3 regions of the Streptomyces sp. NPDC017676 genome follow, and region 1 is predicted to be linked to each of the others. Evidence: riboswitches for the same ligand, from Rfam matches in the RefSeq annotation. Region 1 holds a riboswitch; each other region holds the start of a gene.
What was found. Region 1 has a riboswitch for cobalamin ahead of ACH4LD_RS20780 (HoxN/HupN/NixA family nickel/cobalt transporter). Riboswitches for the same ligand answer to the same signal wherever they lie in the genome.
Positions count from the first base shown of each region.

Region 2: it holds a riboswitch for cobalamin, as region 1 does, so the genes downstream of both, ACH4LD_RS27255 (ribonucleoside-diphosphate reductase subunit alpha) here and ACH4LD_RS20780 (HoxN/HupN/NixA family nickel/cobalt transporter) in region 1, are expected to answer to the same signal.
Region 3: it holds a riboswitch for cobalamin, as region 1 does, so the genes downstream of both, ACH4LD_RS18005 (cobalamin biosynthesis protein) here and ACH4LD_RS20780 (HoxN/HupN/NixA family nickel/cobalt transporter) in region 1, are expected to answer to the same signal.

Region 1 is NZ_JBIRJA010000009.1:72,370-77,785, forward strand. It holds gene ACH4LD_RS20765 (DUF4142 domain-containing protein) at 1-223, shown strand, start outside; gene ACH4LD_RS20770 (glycoside hydrolase family 13 protein) at 397-2,055, opposite strand; gene ACH4LD_RS20775 (metalloregulator ArsR/SmtB family transcription factor) at 2,135-2,485, opposite strand; cobalamin riboswitch at 2,565-2,747, shown strand; gene ACH4LD_RS20780 (HoxN/HupN/NixA family nickel/cobalt transporter) at 2,775-3,857, shown strand; gene ACH4LD_RS20785 (nucleoside hydrolase) at 3,860-4,822, opposite strand; gene thrS (threonine--tRNA ligase) at 4,871-5,416, opposite strand, start outside.
Region 2 is NZ_JBIRJA010000013.1:69,367-74,782, forward strand. It holds gene ACH4LD_RS27250 (ribonucleotide-diphosphate reductase subunit beta) at 1-199, opposite strand, end outside; gene ACH4LD_RS27255 (ribonucleoside-diphosphate reductase subunit alpha) at 199-2,574, opposite strand; cobalamin riboswitch at 2,697-2,852, opposite strand; partial or broken gene ACH4LD_RS27260 (GNAT family N-acetyltransferase) at 2,875-3,233, opposite strand; gene ACH4LD_RS27265 (ATP-binding protein) at 3,386-5,416, shown strand, end outside.
Region 3 is NZ_JBIRJA010000007.1:379,461-384,876, reverse strand. It holds gene ACH4LD_RS18020 (lysozyme) at 1-405, shown strand, start outside; gene ACH4LD_RS18015 (inorganic phosphate transporter) at 549-1,802, shown strand; gene ACH4LD_RS18010 (hypothetical protein) at 1,837-2,064, shown strand; cobalamin riboswitch at 2,221-2,361, shown strand; gene ACH4LD_RS18005 (cobalamin biosynthesis protein) at 2,465-3,409, shown strand; gene ACH4LD_RS18000 (cobyric acid synthase) at 3,406-4,914, shown strand; gene cobN (cobaltochelatase subunit CobN) at 4,911-5,416, shown strand, end outside.

The DNA.
Region 1 (5,416 bases):
GACCATCTTCAACCAGACCACCCCGCCGAAGCTGCCCTCCTCCGACCTGACGCCCCCGGCCCCGCCGGCGGGCCAGCCGGAGGTGGTGCTCACCCCGCCGCCGACCGCCACGTCCACCCCGCTGGACCTCGGCGGCCTCGGCGGCGGCGCGGGCGGCGGCGGCGCGGGCGGTCCCGGCACGGGCGGCGGCCTCACCCCCAGCCCCGCTCCGTCGGCCGGCTAGGTCCTGTCGTCAAACTCCCGTCGTCCGCCCGGAGGGCGGGCCGTGCGGCGTCAGGTGCGTGCTCTCGCCGTGCCGGCCACAGGCCCTCGTACCGGGCGTACTCGGGTCTGGGGCCGGTGCGGCGAGAGTGCGTGCATGGCGTCGCGCGGCAGACGGGAGTTCGACGACAGGGCCTAGGCCAGCCACACCGTGGTGTCCGGCGGCAGGACCCTGCCCTCCGGCAGCGGGGCGCTGCTCAGCAGGACCTCGCCCGGCGGCAGCGGTACCGGCTCGGTGCCGAGGTTGGTGACGTTCCGCCAGGTCTCGGTGCGGCCGAAGTCCAGGACGTCCGCGGGCGCGTCCGGCGTCCAGGTCAGCGTCTCGCCCTGGAGGAGCTTGCGGCGCAGCCGCAGGGCCGAGCGGTACAGCTCCAGCGTGGAGCCCTCGGTGCCGGCCTGCGCCTCCACGGCGTAGGCCGCGAACGTCGCCGGCTGCGGCAGCCAGCCGGGCCCGGGCCCGAAGCCGTACGACGGTCCGGTCGTCGTCCACGGCAGCGGCACCCGGCAGCCGTCGCGGCCCTTGCGGACATGGCCGGTCTGCTCCCAGATCGGGTCCTGGAGCACCTCGGTGGGCAGGTCGGCGACCTCGGGCAGGCCGAGTTCCTCCCCCTGGTAGAGGTACGCCGAACCGGGCAGCGCCAGCATCAGCAGGGTCGCCGCCCGGGCCCGGCGCAGTCCGGCCGCCGTGTCGATCGCGGGCGCGGTGCCGCCGGACAGCAGCCAGGCGGCCGGGTCCGTGCCGGCCGGCAGCACGAGCCGGGAGGCGTGGCGTACGACGTCGTGGTTGGACAGCACCCAGGTCGCGGAGGCCCCGGCGGCCCGGGCCGTGACCAGCGAGGCGGCGATGACGTCCCGCAGCTCCTCGGCGTCCCAGCGCGCCTCCAGGTACTCGAAGTTGAAGGCCTGGCCGAGTTCGTCCGGGCGGGCGTACAGGGCGCGGCGGGCGCCGGGCACCCAGGCCTCGGCGACGGCGGTGCGCGGCGGGCTGTAGGCGTCGAAGATCTTGCGCCAGTCGCGGTAGATCTCGTGGACCTCGTCCCGGTCCCAGTACGGGTGACTGCCCGGCGGCACCAGCGGCAGGGCCTGCTCGCCGGTCGCGCCGATGCCGCCGATGTCCCGCAGCGGATCGGTGAGGTCCTTGGCCAGGCCGTGGGCGACGTCCACGCGGAAGCCGTCCACGCCCCGGTCGGACCAGAACCGCAGGGTGGTGCGGAAGTCGGCGCGGACCTCCTCGTCGTCCCAGTTGAGGTCGGGCTGTTCGGGGGCGAACAGGTGCAGGTACCACTCCCCGTCGGGCACCCGCCGCCAGGCGCTGCCGCCGAACACCGACTGCCAGTCGGTGGGCGGCAGTTCCCCGTGCGCACCGCGTCCCGGCCGGAAGACGTACCGTTCCCGGGCGGCGGAGCCGGGCCCGGCGCGCAGCGCCTCCTGGAACCAGCGGTGCAGGTGGGAGGTGTGGTTGGGGACGATGTCCACGACGACCTTGAGCCCGAGCCGGTGGGCCTCACCCACCAGGGCGTCGAAGTCGTCCAGGGTGCCGAGGCGCTCGTCGACCCCGCGCGGGTCGATGACGTCGTAGCCGCCGTCGGCGAGTTCGGAGGGGTAGAAGGGGCTCAGCCACAGGGCGTCCACGCCGAGGCCGGCGAGATGGCCCAGCCGCTCGGTGATGCCCCGCAGGTCGCCGAGACCGTCACCGTCGGCGTCGGCGAAGCTGCGCGGATAGACCTGGTAGACGACGGCCTGCCGCCACCAGTCGGGGTTCCTGGACGAGAGGTCCGGCGAGAGGTTGGCCATACGGGCTCCCAGGGACGGACGACAGTACGGAATCTGTATCTGTCCACATTGCCCGGAAAGGGAACCTTGCGCGGGCCGTTCAGCCCACGCAGTGCTCCAACAGCCCCCGGACGTCCGCGTCCACCACCCGGTACCGCACCACGCGCCCCTCCTTCTCCCCCGCCACGACCCCGGCCGCCCGCAGCAGCCGCAGGGCCTGGGAGACGGCGGGGTCGTTCATCCCCGTGGCGATGGCGAGGTCCGACACGGCGAGCGGCCCGGTCCGGTGCAGCGCGACCAGCAGCGCCAGCCGGTTGGCGTCGGCGAGCAGCGAGAAACGGTCGGCCCAGGTGCGCAGGCGCCCCGCCTCACCGATGGCGGCGATCGCCTCGCACACCCGGTGCCCGTCGATGGAACGACGGTCGGCTCGGTCGGCAGGCACGAGATGCATGGGGCCAGTCTGGCAGGCCCTCACTGTGATCTTCGATACCTGCGCAGATACGCAGCTATGCAGGAAACCGCGTACCCCTCTACGGTGGGCGGGCCGTGGTGTTCGGGAAGTCGATGGAAGGTCGACGCGGCCCTCGCCACTGTGATCGGGGAGTTCCCGTTCCGTCCGGCACCGCCGGGCCACTGGTCGCAGACCGGGAAGGCAGGAACGGCGGACGTACGACCCGTAAGCCAGGAGACCGGCCACGGCAGCTCACGAAGTGATCCACGAGGTGCTGGAGCGTGAACCCATGGCCGATGCCGTTTCTTTCCGCTGGCGACGCGAGGACACCGTCAAGACGGTGGGACTGCTGGCGGTGATCGTCGCCCTGCACGTCGTCGCGTTCGGGATCCTCTACGTCCTCGTCGCGCCCGAGCACTACAAGGTGGGGACCGATGTCTTCGGGGTCGGGCTGGGCATCACCGCCTACACGCTCGGCATGCGGCACGCCTTCGACGCCGACCACATCGCGGCGATCGACAACACCACCCGCAAGCTGATGGCCGACGGCAAGCGGCCGGTGTCGGTGGGGTTCTGGTTCGCGCTGGGCCACTCCAGCGTGGTGGTGCTGCTGGCGCTGCTGATCGCGGGCGGCACCTCGCTGGCCGGGAAGGTCATGAACGAGGGCTCCACCACCCACCAGGTGCTCGGCTTCCTCGGTACGACGGTCTCCGGCACGTTCCTGTACCTCATCGCCGCGCTGAACCTGGTCGCCCTGCTGGGCATCCTGAAGGTCTTCCGGGCGATGCGCGCCGGCGCGTTCGACGAGAAGGAGCTGGAAGCGCACCTGGACTCGCGGGGGTTCATGAACCGGGTCCTCGGCCGGCTGACGAAGTCCGTCTCCCGGCCGGGGCAGATGTACCCGCTCGGCTTCCTCTTCGGCCTGGGCTTCGACACGGCCACCGAGGTGACGCTGATGGTGATGGCGGGCTCGGGCGCGGCGGCGGGACTGCCCTGGTACGCGATCCTCTGCCTGCCCCTGCTCTTCGCCGCCGGGATGAGCCTGTTCGACACCCTCGACGGCACGTTCATGAACTTCGCCTACCAGTGGGCGTTCTCCAACCCGGTCCGCAAGGTCTTCTACAACCTCGCCATCACCGGCCTGTCCATCGCGGTCGCCTTCTTCATCGGCACCATCGAGCTGGTCGGCGTCCTGCACGAGAAGTTCGGCCTGCACGACGACGTCACCGGCTGGATCGCCGGCCTCGACCTGGACAACGTCGGCTACCTCATCGTCGGCCTGTTCGTGCTGGTGTGGGCGGCGGCGCTGGCGTACTGGAAGGTCGCCCGGGTGGAGGAGCGCTGGGCGGTCTCCCCGTCCGCCGCCGAGTAGCCCTAGCGCGCGACCGTCTCCAGGTACAGCTTCACGTACCGGTCGGCGTTCACCTCCAACGCCACGTCGATCAGGGCGCGTTCGTGGCCGCCCTCGTAGATCTCGGACTCGCCGAGGCGGGTGCGACGGTCGACGACGGTCTGGCCCCGGGTGGGGCCGGGGGCGAGGGAGACCTCGACCGGGAGCAGGCTGGTGGTGATGCCCTGCGGATCGGCGACCGCGCACACCGCGCCCGCGTCGCCGAGGCCGCCCGCCTCCTCCGCCTGAGGCGGCTCGCCCTGGTGGGCCGGCCGGTGGGCGAGCAGCTCACCGGCCAGCCGGGTGCCGGGCTCGCTGCTGGCGCGCAGCCGGTGGACCTCAGCGCTGTCCACGACGACCTGCTGGAAGACGTCCAGGCCGTACATCGTGATCGGCACCCCGGCGGTCAGCAGGACCGCCGCCGCCTCGGGGTCGTGCCAGACGTTGAACTCCGCGACGGGCGTGGCGTTCCCGGTCGCCACCGCCCCGCCCATGAACACGATCCGCTCGATGTTCCGGGTCACCTCGGGGTGGGTGCGCAGCAGCAGGGCGATGTTGGTGAGCGGGGCGGTCGGGATCAGCGTCACCGGGCGCGGGGAGGCCAGGATCTCCCGGCGCAGGAGGGTGACGGCGTCGATGTCCACCGGGACCCGGGTGGGCGCGGGCAGGCCCAGGTCGCCCATGCCGTCGGCGCCGTGCACCGGGGCCGGGCGGGCCGGCTCCAGCAGCGGGCGCTCGGCGCCCCGGGCCACCGGGATGGCGGGGGCGCCCGCCTGCTCCAGCACGGTGAGGGTGTTGCGGACCACCCCGTCCACGTCGGTGTTCCCGGCCACGCAGGTCACCGCCCGGAGGTCGAGTCCCGGGTGGCGCACGGCGAACAGCAGGGCCAGGGCGTCGTCGACGCCGGTGTCGCAGTCGATGATCACGGGGATGGGCTGACCGTCCACGGCGGACTCCTTCCGTCGTGCCGACCTTAGATCAGTCCCGGCCCGGGATCAGTCCCAGAGCCGGGTCCCCCGCCCCGCCACCCGTGCGGCGACGCGCCGCAGGAGTTCGGCGGTGGGCAGGGGACCGGGACGGCGGCCGTCCCGCAGGCGTACGGCGGCCAGCCCGGCCTCCGCCTCCCGGGTACCGATCACCGCCAGGTACGGCACCAGCCGGGCCGCGCGGACGCGGGCGCCCAGGGTGCCCTCCCCGGGCCCGGCCAGTTCGGCGCGCAGGCCCAGGGCGGTCGCCTCGCGGACCAGTGCCGCCGCCGGTCCGGTCTGCTCCTCGGCCACCGGCAGCACGGTCAGCTGGACCGGGGCCAACCAGGCCGGGAACGCGCCGCGGTGGGTCTCGACGAGGTGGGCCACGGCCCGCTCCACGCTGCCGATGACGCTGCGGTGCACCATCACCGGCCGGTGTCTCGCGCCGTCGGCGCCGGTGTAGCGCAGGCCGAAGCGGGCGGGCTGGTGGAAGTCGATCTGCACGGTGGACAGGGTGGACTCGCGGCCCGCCGGGTCCGCGATCTGCACGTCGATCTTCGGGCCGTAGAACGC
Region 2 (5,416 bases), on a different contig from region 1:
CCACCAGCCGGCCGATGAGGTGCTGTTCTTCGGGCGTCAGCTTCGCGAGGTCGGCGACGTCCGAGTGGAGGTCCACCTCCTCCACGGTCCAGGTGTTCTTGATGGCGTCCCGGTAACGCTCGTAGAAGTCGGGGTAGCGCATCGGGCGGAGCGTCAGTTCGAAGCCCGGGTCGAGCAGGTTCTGGTTTCGGGTGGTCATTACTGGCAGGCCTCGCAGGACTCGGGGTTTTCCAGGGAGCAGGCGATCGCGTCGGGGTCGGCGGCCTGCTGCACGGGGATGGGCTTGGCGGCCTGCGCCTGGCCCTGGGCGGCGCGGGCGATGCGCGTCGCCGGGCGGGAGCGCAGGTAGTACGTCGTCTTCAGGCCGGACTTCCAGGCGTAGGCGTACATCGAGGAGAGCTTGCCGATCGTCGGCGTCTCCATGAAGAGGTTGAGGGACTGCGCCTGGTCGAGGAAGGGGGTGCGGGCTGCGGCCATGTCGATCAGGCCGCGCTGGGGGATCTCCCAGGCCGTGCGGTACAGGGCGCGGACGTCCTCGGGGATCCAGGGGAAGTCCTGGATGGAGCCGTTGGAGTCGCGCAGGGCTTCGCGGGTGCGGGCGTCCCAGACACCGAGGTTCTTCAGGTCCTGCACGAGGTAGGAGTTGACCTGGAGGAACTCACCCGAGAGCGTCTCGCGCTTGAACAGGTTGGAGACCTGCGGCTCGATGCACTCGTACACCCCAGCGATCGACGCGATCGTGGCCGTCGGCGCGATCGCGAGGAGCAGCGCGTTGCGCATGCCCGTCTGTGCGATCCGCTCGCGGAGAGCGTTCCAGCGCTCGGGCCAGGACAGCTCGACGTCGTAGTGGTCGGGGTGGAGGACGCCCCGGGCGGTGCGGGTCTTCTCCCAGGCGGGCAGGGGGCCGTTGCGCTCGGCGAGGTCGGCGGAGGTCTCGTAGGCGGCGAGCATGATCCGCTCGGCGATCCGCGTGGAGAGGGCCTTGGCCTCGGGGGAGTCGAAGGGCAGGCGCAGTGCGAAGAAGACGTCCTGCAGGCCCATCGCGCCCAGGCCGACCGGGCGCCACTTGGCGTTGGAGCGGCCCGCCTGCTCGGTGGGGTAGAAGTTGATGTCGACCACGCGGTCCAGGAAGGTGACGGCCGTGCGGACGGTCTCGTCCAGCCGTTCCCAGTCGATGTCACCGGTCGCCGCATCCACGAAGGCGCCGAGGTTGACCGAGCCCAGGTTGCAGACGGCGGTCTCGCCGTCGTTGGTGACTTCGAGGATTTCGGTGCAGAGGTTGGAGGAGTGGATGACGTTGCCGGGTTCGGCGGTCTGGTTGGCGGTGCGGTTGGCGGCGTCCTTGAAGGTCATCCAGCCGTTGCCGGTCTGGGCGAGGGTGCGCATCATGCGGCCGTACAGGTCGCGGGCCGCGATGGTCTTCTTCGCCAGGCCCGCCGCCTCGGCCCTGCGGTAGGCGGTGTCGAACTCCTCGCCCCACAGGTCGACCAGCTCGGGGACGTCGGCGGGGGAGAACAGCGACCACTGTTCGTCGGCGTTGACCCGGCGCATGAACTCGTCCGGGATCCAGTGCGCGAGGTTGAGGTTGTGGGTGCGGCGGGCGTCCTCACCGGTGTTGTCCCGCAGCTCCAGGAACTCCTCGATGTCGGAGTGCCAGGTCTCCAGGTAGACCGCTGCCGCGCCCTTGCGCCGGCCGCCCTGGTTCACCGCGGCCACGGAGGCGTCCAGGGTCTTCAGGAACGGCACGATCCCGTTGGAGTGCCCGTTCGTGCCCCGGATCAGCGAACCGCGCGAGCGGATGCGGGAGTAGGACAGGCCGATGCCGCCGGCGTGCTTCGACAGCCGGGCGACCTGGTGATAGCGGTCGTAGATGGAGTCCAGCTCGTCCAGGGGCGAGTCGAGCAGGTAGCAGGACGACATCTGTGGGTGCCGCGTACCGGAGTTGAAGAGGGTGGGGGAGGACGGCAGGTAGTCCAGGCGGCTCATCAGCCCGTACAGGGCCGCGACTTCGTCCACGGAGCGGGGCGTGTCGTCCTCCGCCAGTCCGCTCGCCACGCGCAGCAGGAAGTCCTGGGGCGTCTCCACGACCTTGCGGGTGACCGGGTGGCGCAGCAGGTAGCGGCTGTGCAGGGTGCGCAGGCCGAAGTAGCCGAACCGGTCGTCGGCCGTGCGGTCGACCAGCGCGTCGAGGCGCTCGGCGTGCAGTCGCACGAACTCGGCGGTGCGGTCGGCGATCAGGCCCTCGCGGTGGCCGACCGCGACGGACCCGGTGAAGGACGTCACGCCCTGCGAGGCGGCCTCGTCCCGGATGGCCAGGGTCAGCAGCCGGGCGGCCAGCCTGGAGTAGGCGGGGTCCTCGGAGATGAGCCCGGCGGCAGCCTCCGTGGCCAGCTCCCGCAGCTCCGCCTCGTCGGCCCGAGCGGACCGGCCGCGCAGCGCGGCGGCGGCGACCCGCCCCGGGTCGGCGTCAGGCAGGTCGGCGGTCAGCTCGGTCAGGGTCCGCAGCAGCGCGGCACCGGGACCGTCGGTCTCCAGCTCGCTGACTGAAGCCGGGTCGGCTGGCGCGATGGTCACGTGGGGCTCTCCCTCGCTCGGCACGGGGCCTGGCGGAAGGCAGGGGCAGCCACGAGCGCGCACGGCGTCGCGTCCACCGGCCCACTCCACGAGGCCCGGACGTCAGAACCACCCGGGCCTGGGCGGCCGGGTGCACCGCCGGCAGGTCTTCGGACTCGACACCGCGTGCGGGGGCACGCGAGTACACCGTTGCGGGACAGTTCCGGATTCGCACCGGATTCCCCTGCGACGACAGCGAGACAGAGCATACATCTAGTGCCGGGCTGCCATGGCACCCCCAGATGTAGTGTCGACCCGGCCTCAGAGGGTCAACTCGTACGCGAGGAGTGCGATGTCGTCCCGGCCCGGGAGGGGATGCCGGTCCCGCTCGGGGGCGCGGACGAAACCGAGGCGGGCGTGGATGCGGTGGGCGGTGTGCGTGGTCCGCCGGGTGGGGAGGACCACGCGCACCCGGCCCGCGGTGGCCCGCGCGCTCGACGCGGGCCCGCACCAGCGGCCTCGCCGGCACCTGGCCCCGGGCCGCCGGGGTGACCGCGAGCAGCCGGATCTCTGCCTCTCCCGGGCCCGCGATGTCGGTCATGGGGCCACCGGCGCGGACGAAGGTGCCCCACCAGGAGGACGCCGTCACGAACGGCCGCGAGGACCTCCGCGGCGCCGGCCCACCGAGTCCGCCCGGGGGACACGGCGAGGATCCCTCGGAATCCGACGGGGCGCCTGCCGGGTTGCGGGGCGGAATGCCCATGTTTTCATGGAAGTAGGTGCTTCGTGGGGTCCTCCGTGCCGAAAGCTGGTCTCGGAAGGAGAACGCACCATGACGCGCATCGTCCGTCACCCACCAGGCAAGGAGCGGCCACGCAACGCGCCGATGGCGACGCTGTACGCGAGACGGGCGTGGCGCCGGGTCAGACGATTCCTCCTGGCCTACTGGCACCATCTGACCATCAGGTCGGAGGCCCGCCTCGACACCACCCGCCCCCGGAACTGGCGCAGATGGGCCTCGTACACCAACGTGAACCGGGTTGTCTGGGCCCTTGCCGCGCTCACCGTCCTCGCGTGGGTCGGCGAGGGCGTGTACATCCTGATCTCGCACCACACGACGGGGTTCGAGTCGTGGCGGAAGAACAACCAGGGCTTCGACGCCCTTCTCCGCTTCGTCGGTCCGGTCCTCTCCGCTTCGATCGCCGCCGCCCTCTTCCTGTTCTTCTGGTACTGGTGGACCAAGCGGCGCTACCTCGCGAAGGCGCGCAAGCACCCTCGCAGACTGGTGCCCACCGCCGGCCCCGACATCGCCGAGATCGTGGGCCGCGAGGAGATCGTCCGGGTCCTCGCCCAACGGCTGCGGCAGCGTGACACCCGCAGGCCGTATCTGCTCGTCGGCGGTGTGGGCACGGGCAAGACGGCCGTTCTGGTGCGGCTCACCGAACTGCTCGCCCGGCAGCACGCCGTTCCCGTGCCGATCCGGCTGCGGGACGCCACCGGCGCCGATCTCAACTTCGAGCGCATGGCCAGGGAACGGTTCGCCGAGGAAGCGCCCCGCGGCATCCTGGCACGCACCAAGAACGACCGGGTCTGGCAGCAACTGCTCGCCGACGACAAGGTGGTCGTCATCGCCGACGGCCTGGAGGAGGCGGTCCTCGACGAGCGCCTCCAGGAGGACAGGGACAACATCATCCGCCGGGCCATCGAGCGCGCCCACGAGGACAAACTGCCGCTGGTCATCGCGTCCCGGCCGCACAGTCCGCTGGAGAGCACCCCCGCCGCGATCGTGGAGCTGGAACCGCTCAGCGAGGAGGAGGCGCTGTACTTCGTCGAGGCCCGGATCCCGGAGACGGACGAGCGCCGCGTGGACTGGATCGTGGAGACCGCGGAGGTCACGGAGTCGCCCATCTATCTGCAGATCGCCCGCGAACTGCACCACCACGGAGACCTGGAACGCGACCGTCCGCGCATCGACAAGGACCGGCTGGACACCCGTAGCTGGGACCGCAGCACGCTGCGGCTGTGGCTGCTGGAGACATGGGATCTCGCCGTGCGGGAGGGCCGACTGCGCGGGGAGGTCGAGCTGGACCCGCCGGAGCGCCGCGACACGCTGGAGGTGGTCTCCGCACTCGCCTGCGCAGGACTGCTCCAGGACAAGCTGGAGGTCGGCTTCGCCGAGCTGCTGGACGACGACGTACACCCCGGTCCGGCACGGCGGACTCGGGCCCGGGCGGAGCACCTGTGGGCCAAGAGACCCCGTTTCGACCAGTACGACAAGCGGGGAAACGCCTTCACGGAGTGGCACCGGGAGCGGATCTGGGACACGCTCTGCGCCCATCTGAGCCAGGAACAGAGAGAGCGTCTGACCAAGGGCGACATGGGCCAGTGCCAGACCGCGCTCGCCCACTTGGCGGCCAACGCGAACAAGCTCCAGCTGGTGGAGAGCTTCGAGAAGAGAGTGCGCTTCCCGCACAGCATCATCCAGGCCTACTTCGGCTTCCGCCTGCTGCGGCACCTCGACGAGCGTGACGCCGGCGAGTTGATCAAGCAGGCGCTGCGGCCGCCGGGCCCCAGCCGCGAGCTGCTCATCGCCGCGGTGCTGCTCTCCCGTCACCGGGCGGCGAAGCTGAAGGCCAAGGGAGGCAGTATGGGGGCCGAATGGCACAAGACCCGGGCCGAGCTGGTGCGGCGCGCCCCCGTGTACGGCCACCCCCTGGCCGAGCGGTTGTTCATGGCCGCGAACCATCGTGCCGACGATCCCAAGGCCCTCGACCTGTACGCGGCGGCCCTGGAGGTCGACAGCGTGGAGCGCCGGCCACGGCTGCTGTGGGACATCGTCGAGCGGGTGCACAGCCGCTGGTCC
Region 3 (5,416 bases), on a different contig from region 1:
CGGCACGGCGGCGACTGGCGGGCGGACGGCTGGACGCTGCCGCCCGCGCTGGACATCGAATACAACCCGTACGACGCGAAGCACAAGTGCTACGGGGTCGGCAAGGCCCGGATGGTCCGCTGGATCCGGTCGTTCAGCGACGAGATCAAGAAGAGGACCGGCCGCCGTCCCGTGATCTACACCACCACCCAGTGGTGGAAGCTGTGCACCGGGAACAGTCACGCCTTCTCCTCCTCGCACGCCCTGTGGATCGCCCGCCACGGCACCTCACGGCCGGGCGCGCTGCCGGGCGGCTGGCGGTACTGGACGTTCTGGCAGCACGCCGCCAAGGGCAGGCTGCCGGGTGACCAGAATCTCTTCAACGGCTCCCTGAGCCGGCTGCGGATCTTCGCGCGCGGCCGGTAGCCAAGGCACGCTTGGGCCGACGACAGGAAGCGGAACCTCACACGCGCGTTACGGACACCCTCACGCCCGCCTCAGTTCATCTTCCGTTCACCCAGGTTGCCTACGTTCGTCCAGCCAATGACCTCGAACGATTGCCTGGGTAAATGGAAAGCTTCTCGCTGATCCTCGCGATTGTGGTGGTAACCGCTCTCGCGTTCGATTTCACGAACGGTTTCCACGACACCGCGAACGCGATGGCCACCACCATCTCCACAGGCGCCCTGAAGCCGAAGATCGCGGTCGCCATGTCCGCCGTCCTCAACCTTGTGGGCGCCTTCCTCTCCGTGGAGGTCGCGAACACGATCTCCAAGGGTCTCGTCGACGAGACCGGCATCCGTCCCGAGGTCATCTTCGCCGCCCTGGTCGGCGCGATCCTCTGGAACCTGCTGACCTGGCTGGTGGGCCTGCCCTCCAGTTCCTCGCACGCCCTGATGGGCGGCCTGGTCGGCGCCACCGTCGCCTCCGCCGGCTTCGGCGCCGTCCACGGTGACGTCCTGGTCACCAAGGTGCTGCTCCCGGCCGTCGCCGCGCCGATCGTCGCGGGCCTCGCCTCCCTGCTGGCCACCCGGTTCTCCTACGGCGTCGGCGGCACCGCCGACGGCGAGGCCACCCGCAAGGGCTACCGCGCCGGCCAGATCGCCTCCGCCGGCCTGGTCTCCCTCGCGCACGGCACCAACGACGCCCAGAAGACGATGGGCATCATCACCCTCGCGCTCGTCGCGGGCGGCTCCATCGCCCCCGGCTCCAACCCTCCCACCTGGGTGATCCTCTCCGCGGGCATGGCCATCGCGCTCGGCACCTACATCGGCGGCTGGCGCATCATCCGCACCATGGGCACGGGTCTGACCGACCTGGAGCCGCGCCAGGGCTTCGCCGCCCAGACCAGCGCCGCGACCGCCATCCTGGCCTCCTCCCACCTCGGCTTCTCCCTCTCCACCACGCACGTCGTCTCCGGCTCGGTGATGGGCGCGGGCCTCGGCCGCAAGGGCGGCGTCGTCCGCTGGTCCACCGCGACCCGCATGTTCGTCGCCTGGGCGCTGACCCTCCCGGCCGCCGCGCTGGTCGGCGCGGGCGCCGAGTCCGTCACCGACCTCGGTGACTGGGGCACCGCCGTCGTCGCCGTCTTCCTGGTCGCCGCGAGCGCCGCCATCTGGAAGATCTCCCGCCGCGAGGTCGTCGACCACACCAACGTGGTCGAGGAGACCGGCGAACCGGCCGGTGTGGTCACCGCCGCCATCGCCGCCGTGACCCCGCCCCCGGCGGGCCTGGTCACCGAGGACCTGACGGCCACCATCCCCGCCCCGGCCACCGAACCCTCCCCCGCCGCCCCGGCCGCCCCGCCGGCCGCCGCGGTCTGACCCCGCGCACACGGTTACTGAAGGAAGCATCCCCATGAAGATCGACTGGGCGGCCCTCGGCTCCGTCTTCGGCGTCAGCCTCGCGTTCACGGTGGGCCTGGTGGTCCTGTTCACCCTCGGCATCAACGGCCTGTCGCGCCGCGAGAAGGCGGCGGCGCAGGGCGGGTCCGCGGCGCTGGCGGTCACCGGCGCGTACGTGTGCTTCGCGGCCTGCGCGGCGGCGGTGGCGTACGGGATCTACCTGATCGTCGTCAAGCCCTGACGGTCCGGAACCCCACATCGGCCCCGCCGGTCCACCGCTCCAGCGGAACCGGCGGGGCCTACGCATGTCCACCGGCCGACTCCCGGCTTCCGTCCGGCGGACCGGCGATGTGGGCCTCAGCACAGTCCGGCGTCCCAGGTCAAAGGCAAGTTGACGGCCGTTCCGGGCGCGTGGTGGACTGCCCAGGCCATGTACGGCGGCAAGAGAGGAAGCCGGTGCGAATCCGGCGCGGTCCCGCCACTGTCACCGGGGAAGAACCCCGGGAGCCAGGAACTCTCACCGCCGATTTCACGTCGAACCAGGGCGCGGACACCCTGAGTGAGGACACATATCGCCATGCTCGGCTGCCGATCGAGGACCCGCACCAGGACCGTTCCTGTCCCCACGGCCGGCTGAGCCGATGGGTGCCGATCGCGCATACGCGTACGGCGCCGCCGCCGGCGTCCTCGGTGACCTGCTCCTCGGCGATCCGCGCCGCGGGCATCCGGTCGCCGTGTTCGGCCGGGCGGCCTGGGCCGTGGAACGCGCCCTGTGGCACGACCACCGTGGCTGGGGCGCCCTGCACACCGCCGTGTGCGCCGGTGGAGCCGTTGCCCTCGGCGCGCTGACCGCACGCGCCGTACGCCCCTGCCGTACCGCTTCCGCCGCGCTGACCGCCGCCGCCACCTGGGCCGTCGTCGGCGGCACCTCGCTCGCCCGGGAGGCCCGCGCCATCGGGCGTGCCCTTGAGGCCGCGGACGTCGAGGCCGCCCGGGACCGGCTGCCGCACCTGTGCGGCCGGGACCCGCAGGCGCTGGACGCCGACGGCATCGCCCGGGCCGTGGTCGAGTCGGTCGCCGAGAACACCTCCGACGCCGTGGTCGGCGCGCTCGTCTGGGGCGCCGTGGCCGGGGTCCCGGGGCTGCTCGGGTTCCGGGCGGTCAACACCCTGGACGCGATGGTGGGTCACAAGTCGCCCCGCCACCGGCGCTACGGCTGGGCCTCCGCCCGCCTGGACGACATCGCCGGCTGGCCGGGGGCCCGGCTGACCGCCGTACTCGCCGCCGTGGCCGGACCCGATCCGCGCGGCGCCGTGCGCGCCTGGCGGGCGGACGCACACAGGCATCCGAGCCCCAACGCCGGGCCCGTGGAGGCCTCCTTCGCGGGCGCCCTCGGCGTGCGCCTGGGCGGCACGCTCTCCTACGGCGGCCGGGTCGAACACCGCCCGGTGCTGAACGGCGCCACCGGACGGCCGGTCCGCGTCACCGACATCGACCGGGCCGTACGGCTCTCGCGCCGCGTCGGCCTGCTCGCGCTCGGCACCACGCTGGCCGCGCGCGCCCTGATGAAAGGACGTGGGAAGTGAACGGTGGTCTCCTCGTCGCCGGCACCACCTCCGACGCGGGCAAGAGCGTCGTGACGGCCGGCATCTGCCGCTGGCTGGTGCGCCAGGGCGTGAAGGTCGCGCCGTTCAAGGCGCAGAACATGTCCCTGAACTCGTTCGTCACGCGCGAGGGCGCGGAGATCGGCCGGGCGCAGGCCATGCAGGCCCAGGCCTGCCGGGTCGAGCCGACCGCGCTGATGAACCCGGTGCTGCTCAAGCCCGGCGGCGAACAGAGCAGCCAGGTGGTGCTGCTGGGCAAGCCGGTGGGCGAGCTCAGCGCGCGCGGGTACCACGGCGGGCGCCAGCAGCGCCTGCTGGGCACGGTGCTGGACTGCCTCGCTCAGTTGCGGGGCACGTATGACGCGGTGATCTGTGAGGGGGCGGGGAGCCCGGCCGAGATCAACCTGCGGCGGACCGACATCGTCAACATGGGGATCGCGCGGAACGCGCGGCTGCCCGTGCTCGTCGTCGGCGACATCGACCGCGGGGGCGTGTTCGCCTCCTTCTTCGGCACCGTCGCCCTGCTCTCACCGGAGGACCAGGAGCTGGTCGCCGGGTTCCTCGTGAACAAGTTCCGGGGCGATGTCGGCCTGCTGGAGCCGGGGCTGGACATGCTCCGGGACCTCACCGGGCGGCGGACGTACGGCGTGCTGCCCTTCCGGCACGGGCTCGGCATCGACGAGGAGGACGGGCTGAGGGTGTCCCTGCGGGGCACGGTCCGGGAGTCCGCCGTGACGCCCCCGGTCGGCGAGGACGTGCTGCGGGTCGCCGTGTGCGCGGTCCCGCTGATGTCCAACTTCACCGACGTGGACGCGCTGGCCGCCGAACCGGGCGTGGTCGTGCGGTTCGTGGACCGGCCGGAGGAGCTCGCGGACGCCGATCTCGTGGTCGTCCCGGGCACGCGCGGGACCGTACGGGCGCTGGAGTGGCTGCGGGAGCGGGGGCTGGCGGACGCGCTCGTCCGCCGGGCCGCCGAGGGACGGCCCGTCCTCGGCGTCTGCGGCGGCTTCCAGATCCTCGGCGAGCACATCGAGGACGACGTCGAGAGCCGGCGCGGTCATGTCGACGGGCTCGGTGTCCTGCCCGTCCGGGTGCGGTTCGCCCGCGAGAAGACCCTCACCCGGCCCAGCGGCGAAGCCCTCGGCGAGCGGGTCGACGGCTACGAGATCCACCACGGCGTGGCCACCGTCGAGGGCGGCGAACCCTTCCTCGACGGCTGCCGGGTGGGCCAGACCTGGGGCACCCACTGGCACGGCTCGCTGGAGTCGGACGGCTTCCGGCGGGCCTTCCTGCGCGAGGTGGCCGCCGCCGCGGGCCGCCGCTTCGTGCCCGCGCCGGACACCTCCTTCGCCGCGCTGCGCGAGGAGCAGCTCGACCGGCTCGGCGACCTGATCGAACAGCACGCGGACACGGACGCGCTGTGGCGGCTCATCGAGTCGGGCGCGCCGCAAGGACTGCCTTTCATTCCACCGGGAGCGCCCGCATGAGCACAGTGTTGTTGTTGTCGACCGCCGACACGGACCTGCTGGCCGCCCGGGCGTCCGGCGCCGGCTACCGCATCGGCAATCCGACCCGCGTCGACGTCGCCGGGGAGCTGCCGGGCCTGATCGAGGGCGCGGACCTCGCCGTCGTACGGCTGCTGGGCGGCAAGCGGGCCTGGGAGGACGGGCTGGCCGCGCTGAAGGCGTCCGGCGTCCCGACCGTGCTGCTGGGCGGCGAGGCCGTGCCGGACGCCGAGCTGATGGCGGAGTCGTCGGTGCCGGCCGGTGTGGTCGCGGAGGCGCTGAAGTACCTCGTCGAGGGCGGTCCCGCGAACCTGCTGGAGCTGTCCCGGTTCCTGTCGGACACCGTGCTGCTGACCGGCGAGGGCTTCGAGGAGCCGCGCCGGATGCCGGAGTTCGGCGTGCACGGCGCGTACGAGGTCCGGGAGGGCCGGCCGACCGTGGGCGTGCTCTTCTACCGGGCGCACGAACTGAGCGGCAACACCGC